Regions from separate parts of the Noviherbaspirillum saxi genome, predicted to be linked through region 2. Evidence: predicted binding sites of a transcription regulator. Region 2 holds the regulator's gene; the other holds the start of a gene.
What was found. The regulator sigma-54, encoded in region 2, starts transcription at its own class of promoters, with help from an activator protein. The targets are predictions, from matches to a motif close to TGGCANGNAANCTGCTTT.

Region 1 (4,189 bases), 2.3 Mb from region 2:
CGGCGTGCTGATTGCGATATGGTTTTCGATGACGTTCGGGTTGACTTTCTTCGCGCGCGAACTATCCGGCTTTACCATCCTGGGCTGGCCATTTTCCTTTTATATGGCAGGCCAGGGCTTGACGGTGTTGTACCTAGTGATTGTCGCCGTTTATATGCAACACATGAGCCGCCTCGACCGGCTGCTTGACGATGAGCCTGCCGATGCCGAATAAATCGTTTTCACGCCGCCTCTCTATCTATTACAGCTGGTACACGCTCGGCTTCATCGTATTCCTGATCGCCTTGGCCATCCTCGAGAAAGAAGGGTTTCCGCGTGCGTGGATAGGCTACATGTTCATGTTCTCGACCATCGTGCTGTATGCCGGGATCGGGGTGATCAGCCGCACCTCGGATGTTTCCGAATACTATGTGGCGGGAAGACGCGTGCCGCCATTATTCAATGGCATGGCAACCGCCGCAGACTGGATGTCGGCAGCCAGCTTCATCAGTCTGGCGGGCGGCCTGTACGTCATGGGTTTCGACGGGCTGGCGTACATCCTGGGCTGGACCGGCGGCTATTGTCTGGTGGCGCTGTTGATTGCCCCCTTCCTCAACAAGTTCGGGCAATACACCATTCCGGACTTTCTCGCGGCGCGTTACACCGGGCGCTATAGCGGCAATATCGTGCGCGTGCTTGCAGTCATTGCAACCGTGGTAGTGTCGTTTACCTATGTGGTTGCGCAAATCTATGGTGTCGGCCTGATTACTTCGCGCTTTACCGGGGTCGATTTTTCGGTGGGCATCTTCCTCGGCCTGGCGAGTATCCTGGTGTGCTCCTTTCTGGGTGGCATGCGGGCGATCACATGGACCCAGGTCGCGCAGTACATCATCATCATCATTGCCTACATGATTCCGGTGATGTGGCTGTCGGTCAAGCATACCAACGTCCCGATTCCGCAGTTGGCCTATGGCTCCGCGCTTTCCAAGCTCAGCGAACGCGAAAAGGAACTCAACAGCGACCCGATGGAACAGCAGGTGCGCGATATCTTCCGTCAACGCGCGGCCGAATATGACAATCGCCTGAAGAACCTGCCCAAATCATGGGAAGACGGCCTGGTCGACATGCAGCACCATGTCGAGGATCTCAAGCGCAGCAATGCGTCGCTGATCGAAATAAAGGCCGCCGGCAGAACGCTGGCGGCGTATCCCCGTGATGTGGCCGAGGCCGAACGCAAATGGCGCGAAGCAAAGGCCTACAACTTGGCGCGCTCGGAACCAGTGGTCGCCCATGAAACGCCCTTTCCCGGAAAGACCCAGAAAGCATCCGATACCAAGCGCAACAACTTCCTGGCGCTGGTCCTGTGCCTGATGATGGGAACGGCCGCCCTGCCCCATATTCTGGTGCGTTTCTATACGACGCCCACGGTGCGGCAGGCACGAAAATCGGTATTCTGGACGCTGTTCTTCATCATGCTGCTGTACATCACGGTGCCGGCGCTGGCGGTGCTGGTGAAATACGATATCTACACTTCGCTGGTTGGCACTCCCTTCTCCAAACTGCCGTCCTGGGTGTCCTACTGGGCGAGCGTGGACAAGATCAATCCGCTTGTCACCATCACCGACATGAACCGTGACGGCATCGTGCAATTGGCCGAGATCGTGATGGATGGCGATATCGTGGTGCTGGCGACGCCCGAGATCGCCGGCCTGCCTTACGTGATTTCAGGACTGGTGGCGGCCGGCGGGCTGGCAGCCGCGTTGTCGACTGCCGACGGACTGCTTCTGACCATTTCGAATGCTCTGTCGCACGACATTTATTACAAGACGGTGGATCCGACGGCATCCACCCAGAAGCGTGTGACGATCTCGAAACTGCTGTTGCTGGTCGTGGCGCTGATCGCCGCCTATGCAGCTTCGCTGAAGCCCGGCGATATCCTGTCCATGGTGGGCGCTGCCTTCTCGCTTGCTTCATCCACCTTGTTCCCCGCCCTGGTTTTGGGCGTTTTCTGGAAACGGGCGAACCAGCAGGGTGCAATCGCCGGCATGCTGGTCGGGTTTGCCGTATGCGTGTATTACATGATCCGCACCTATCCGGCACTCGGCGGCTCATCCTTGAATCAGTGGTTCGGGATCGCCCCGATCTCCGCCGGCGTGTTCGGCGTGCCTGCCGGCTTCCTGGCTATCGCGCTGGCCAGCCTGTGCACCGCCGCACCGGACCGGCGCACCGAAGCCTTGGTCGACCATATCCGCTTGCCATAACAAGGTCGGTCACGCACGGAAAAGCAGCGGAAACTTCCTTACTGGCACGTTTCTGGCATTAACCATGATCAAACTCAGCGCGGACGGCAACGTCTGCGCTAAGCTGATTGCATAACCATCCAAGCAAAGCCATGCCGAACTTTTTCGACGAGATGTATGCGGACGAAGCTTCTGTCCGAACCCACTACCGGCGCTTCCAGGACTGGCTGTCGACGCAGCCGCCGGAGGTCATAGACCGCAAGCGTACCGAAGCCGACTTCATATTCCGCCGGGTGGGCATCACGTTTGCGGTCTATGGAAACGACGCCGGCACCGAGCGGCTGATCCCTTTCGACATCATCCCGCGCATCATTCCGGCCAAGGAATGGGCACAGCTGGAAGCCGGCCTGGTGCAACGCGTCAAGGCGTTGAATATGTTTATTCACGATATCTATCATGATCAGAATATCGTGAAGGCGGGGGTGGTACCGGCCGAGCAGATTTTCCGCAATGCCCAATACCGCCCCGAGATGCAGGGTATTTCGGTGGTGTCCGACATCTATGCGCACATTGCCGGCGTCGATATCGTGCGTGCTGGCGAAGGCGAGTTCTACGTGCTGGAAGATAACCTGCGCGTGCCGTCCGGCGTGTCGTACATGCTGGAAGACCGCAAGATGATGATGCGCCTCTTCCCCGAACTGTTCGCGCATTACAAGATCGCGCCGGTCGCGCACTATCCGGACATGCTGCTGGATAACCTGCGTTCGGTCGCGCCGGTCGGCGTGTCAGATCCAACCGTCGTGGTCATGACGCCAGGCATGTACAACTCGGCCTATTTCGAGCATGCCTTCCTGGCGCAGCAAATGGGCGTTGAACTGGTGGAAGGCAAGGACTTGTTCGTCGACGATAATGCAGTCTACATGCGCACCACGCGCGGTCCGAAGCGCATCGATGTGATCTATCGGCGCATCGATGACGACTTCCTCGATCCGCTTGCCTTCCGCCCCGATTCATCGCTGGGCGTGCCGGGACTGCTGTCGGTATATCGCGCCGGACGGGTCACGCTGGCCAATGCGATTGGTACCGGCGTGGCCGATGACAAGTCGATCTATCCCTACGTGCCGAACATGATCAAGTTCTATCTGTCGGAAGATCCCATCCTGAACAATGTGCCGACCTACCAGTGTCGCAAGCAGGAAGACCTGCAGTACACGCTGGACAATCTGCCGGAACTGGTCGTCAAGGAAGTCCATGGCGCAGGCGGCTACGGCATGCTGGTCGGACCGGCATCGACCAAGGCGGAAATCGAAGCGTTCCGGCAGCGCCTGCTTGCCAAGCCGGACGGTTACATCGCACAGCCGACGCTGGCCTTGTCGGCCTGCCCTACCTATGTCGATGCCGGCATCGCGCCGCGCCATATCGACCTGCGCCCTTTCGTGCTATCAGGAAAAACCGTATCCATGGTCAAGGGAGGCCTGACCCGCGTGGCCTTGAACGAAGGCTCGCTGGTGGTCAATTCGTCACAAGGCGGCGGCACCAAGGACACCTGGGTTTTGGAGAGATGACATGCTGAGTCGCACCGCAGACCATTTATTCTGGATGGCCCGCTATACCGAACGTGCGGAAAACACCGCACGCATGCTGGACGTGAATGTGCAGACCGCGCTGCTGCCGCAATCGGCCGAAGCGGCTGAACAGGGCTGGCGCGCCATGCTCGGCATTTCTGAATTGCTGAGTGAATTCGACCACAAATACGGATTGCTCACGCCAAAGGACGTGCTCGACTTCATGGTGCGCGATCCGGACAATCCTTCATCCATCGTTTCATGCCTGACCCAGGCCCGGGAAAATGCGCGCGCGGTGCGCGGCACGCTGACCACCGAAGTCTGGGAAACCCAGAACGCCACTTATCTCGACCTGCAGAGCAAACTGCGCAACGGCTGGCTGGAAAACGACCCGAGCCAGTTCTT
Region 2 (4,189 bases):
ATTTCCTACGACAGCCGCGCCGAGTTCTTCACGGTCAACAATACACCATCGGGCGAAACCAAGCCTGGCGGCGGGCGTATCAAGGCGATCATACAGCCGCGCAATGACGCAAAGGACAAGTAGCATGGCAAGCACATTGGTCGTTCGCGGCTTGCAAAAGAGTTACGGCACTCGACAGGTTGTGCACGACGTGTCGCTGCAGGTGGAAAGTGGTGAAGTGGTCGGATTGCTGGGCCCGAACGGGGCCGGCAAGACCACGTCGTTTTACATGATCGTCGGCTTGGTGCCATCGGATTCCGGCGAGATCGACCTCGACGGCGTCGCGATATCGCGCATGCCGATTCATCGTCGTGCGACACTTGGATTGTCTTACCTGCCGCAGGAAGCGTCAGTATTTCGCAAGCTGACGGTGGAAGACAATATCCGCGCAGTACTGGAATTACAGCGGGTCAATGACAAGCCGCTGCCTAAAGCGGAAATCGACAAGCGCCTCGGAAGATTGCTGGCCGAGCTGCAGATCGAACGGCTGCGCGAAAACCAGGCGCTGTCGCTATCCGGCGGCGAACGGCGCCGGGTCGAGATCGCGCGTGCATTGGCGACCAATCCGCGCTTCGTGCTGCTGGATGAACCATTTGCCGGCGTCGACCCGATCGCGGTGATTGAAATCCAGCGCATCGTGCGCTTTCTCAAGGAGCGCGGTATCGGTGTGCTGATCACCGACCATAACGTGCGCGAAACGCTGGGCATTTGCGATCGCGCCTATATCATTAACCAGGGGTCGGTATTGGCAAGCGGCCGACCTGACGACATTATTGCCAATGAATCCGTGCGCCGGGTCTATCTCGGCGAGCACTTCCGGATGTAAGGAAGAAGCAGACAGGCATGAAACAGACACTCCAACTTCGCGTATCGCAACATCTCGCGCTGACCCCGCAACTGCAACAGTCTATCCGTCTGCTGCAGTTGTCGACGCTCGAGCTGCATCAGGAGCTGGAACAGATCCTTTCCGACAATCCCATGCTGGAACGCGTCGACGATCCGCTCGATCATTCAGTGCGATTGCTGGCAGATGGTGCGATCAACACGCCGCCGGCCAGCAACACTTCTGAAGCGCCGGTCCAGGAATCGTCTTCGACCACGCGCGAAGAAGGAGAAGGTAATTTTGAGGGCGGCGAAGGCGGCGAGAATGCGACAGCCTCCGACAACGACTGGAGTTTCGACGATGTCGCCCGCACCTCAAAAGCGCCGGAAGACGACGATGCGCGTCCTCAGCTCGAAGCGCATGAAACCACGCTGCGCGAACACCTGCTCGAGCAGATGCGGCTGACGGTGCGCGAACCACGCGATCGCGCACTGGTGGAATTGATCATCGATGCGCTCAATGACAACGGCTATCTGGATGAACCGCTGGAAGAAATTCATGCGCGTCTTCCGGAAGAGCTCGACATCGACATCGACGACCTCAATGTCGCGCTAAAACTATTGCAAAGTTTCGAGCCGGCCGGTGTCGGCGCGCGCAATGCGTCCGAGTGCCTGTCGATTCAAATCCGCCGCTTTCCGAAAGTACCGATGGTGACGCGGCGGCGTGCGCTCGATATCGTGGAAAAGCATCTGTCGTTGTTCGCCCAGCGCGATTTCAATAAGCTGAAAAAAGCGCTCGATTGCGACGATGAAGATCTGCGCGAAGCACAATACGTAATCAAGCAATGCAATCCGCACCCAGGTGCGCTATATGCGTCCGATGCATCAGATTATGTTGTGCCGGACGTGATTGTGAAAAAAACCAAGAACGGCTGGCAAGTCATGCTCAATCACGATGTCATGCCCCGACTGCGCGTCAATGCGCTCTATGCGAATATCCTCAAGCAGAGCAAAGGTGAGGGATCACTCTCTTCACAATTGCAGGAAGCGAAATGGCTGATCAAGAACATGCGTCAGCGTTTCGATACCATCCTGCGTGTTGCACAGGCAATTGTCGATCGGCAGAGGAATTTTTTCTCGCACGGGGCAGTTGCAATGCGCCCCCTTGTCTTGCGTGAAATTGCTGATACACTTGGTTTACACGAGAGCACTATCTCTCGGGTAACAACTCAAAAATACATGCTCACTCCCCATGGCATGTTCGAGTTGAAGTATTTCTTCGGTAGCCACGTCGCCACGGAAGCAGGGGGAGAAGCTTCATCGACGGCGATACGGGCCCTGATCAAACAATTGATAGGAGCAGAAGACCCCAAGAATCCTTTTTCAGATAGCAAAATAGCGGATATGTTGGGGGAACAGGGCATGGTCGTGGCACGACGTACTGTCGCAAAATACCGTGAAGCCCTGAAAATTCCTCCAGTCAATCTGCGCAAATCCTTGTAGTCTTTGTTGTAGTGATGTTGCTGTGTTCCAGCGTAGCCGGTCTACGCATTCCGGGGCACGTTTGCGAACCTCCAGCGACGCCATCCATAGGAGCGCTGTATGAATCTCATAATCAGTGGACATCATCTCGATTTGACACCTGCCATTCGCGAATACGTGCAAAACAAGCTGGACAGGATTATTCGCCATTTCGATCATGTCATTGATATTGCAGTCATCCTCGGGGTTGAAAAGCCCTCTGAAAAAGATAAGCGGCAAAGAGCCGAAGTCAATCTGCGCTTGAGGGGGAATGTCATACATGTGGAAAGCTTTGCCAAAGACCTGTACGCGGCGATCGATACGCTGATCGACAAGCTGGACCGCCAGGTAATCAAGTACAAGACCAAGATGCAGGATCATCAGTGCGAAGCGCACAAACGCATGCCGGAAGCACCGACAGCCGCGTAAATCGTGATCCACGCCGGGCAAACCGGCATCGCAATGAAGGGCGCCATGGGCGCCCTTTTTTGTTGGCGGTATCTTGAATGTCGGCGCCGCGACCGACGCCGCAATCGCATAGCCGATAGAATATGGCGTTTCGAATCCATACTCGCCTCTCCATGACCGAATTCGTCCGCACCGCGATCCATCACCATCTTGGCGTCATCACACTGGACCGTCCGAAGGCGCTCAACTCGCTATCGCTGGCCATGGTGCGCTCCATCACGCAGGCCCTGCTTGCATGGCGCAACGATCCGGCGATACGTGCCGTGCTCATTCACAGCAGCAGCGAAAGGGCATTCTGTGCCGGCGGCGACATCCGCTTCTTCCACGATGCAGGCAGCGCCACGCCACGCGGGGACAGCGCCTTGCTGGAAGACTTTTTTACCGAAGAATATGCGCTGAACCACCTGATCCATTTCTATCCGAAACCGTACATTGCGATCATGGATGGCATCGTCATGGGCGGCGGTATGGGGGTGGCACAGGGCGGTGAATCGAACCGGCTGCGCATCGTTACCGAGCGTACCAAGATGGCGATGCCGGAAGTGAATATCGGACTGTTTCCCGATGTCGGCGGCAGCTACTTCCTTTCGCGCGCACCCGGGCAGCTGGGTACCTATCTCGGCGTGACCGGCGAAGTGATCGGCGCGGCAGATGCGCTGTATGCGGGGCTGGCCGATGTATTTGTTCCTGCGTCGGAGCTGGCCACGCTGCTGGGCTTGCTGGCGACAGCGACCGATGTACGCGCTGCCGCGGCCGAGTTCGCTGCACCGTTCAAGACCCAGATCGATCCGGCTGCCAGCAAGCTTGCGGCACAACATGCATCGATCGACCGCCATTTCGCACATGACAGCGTAAGCACCATTACCGCCTCGCTCGCGGACGATGGCGACGCGTTTGCACAGAATACGCTTGCAGTCATGCAGAAGCGCTCTCCTCTGATGATGTGCGTGACCTTGTCGCAGCTGCGGCAGGGAGCGGCGATGAGCGTGGCCGATTGCCTGCGGATGGAACGCACGATGGTGCGCCGCAGCTTTGAAAGCGGGGAGGTGCTGGAAGGCATCCGCTCGGTGGTCATCGACAAGGACAATACGCCGAACTGGAATCCACCGTCGCTGGAAGCGGTTGATGATGCAATGATTGCACGATTTTTCGAACCGGCGTGGCCAGCATATGCGCATCCGCTACGCGACCTTGCCTGATAGAGATCCGATCTACGCTGAGCAGTGTATGCAGCGTCTGCGAGGCATTCAGATTTCGCCGACGGTGAACAAGCGGCGGTGCTCGCGCATCGCATAGCGGTCGGTCATGCCGGCAATATAGTCGGACACCTTGCGCGCCC

Region 1: a site for sigma-54 is predicted at 2,283-2,300, ahead of D3871_RS04555 (circularly permuted type 2 ATP-grasp protein). Genes of this name have one in related genera too.

What each region holds. Positions count from the first base shown of each region.
Region 1 is NZ_QYUO01000001.1:940,081-944,269, reverse strand. It holds gene D3871_RS04565 (DUF4212 domain-containing protein) at 1-214, shown strand, start outside; gene D3871_RS04560 (sodium:solute symporter family protein) at 204-2,240, shown strand; gene D3871_RS04555 (circularly permuted type 2 ATP-grasp protein) at 2,372-3,784, shown strand; gene D3871_RS04550 (alpha-E domain-containing protein) at 3,786-4,189, shown strand, end outside.
Region 2 is NZ_QYUO01000001.1:3,190,236-3,194,424, forward strand. It holds gene lptA (lipopolysaccharide transport periplasmic protein LptA) at 1-123, shown strand, start outside; gene lptB (LPS export ABC transporter ATP-binding protein) at 125-865, shown strand; gene D3871_RS15085 (RNA polymerase factor sigma-54) at 883-2,364, shown strand; gene hpf (ribosome hibernation-promoting factor, HPF/YfiA family) at 2,464-2,811, shown strand; gene D3871_RS15095 (enoyl-CoA hydratase/isomerase family protein) at 2,964-4,049, shown strand; gene D3871_RS15100 (deoxyguanosinetriphosphate triphosphohydrolase) at 4,098-4,189, opposite strand, start outside.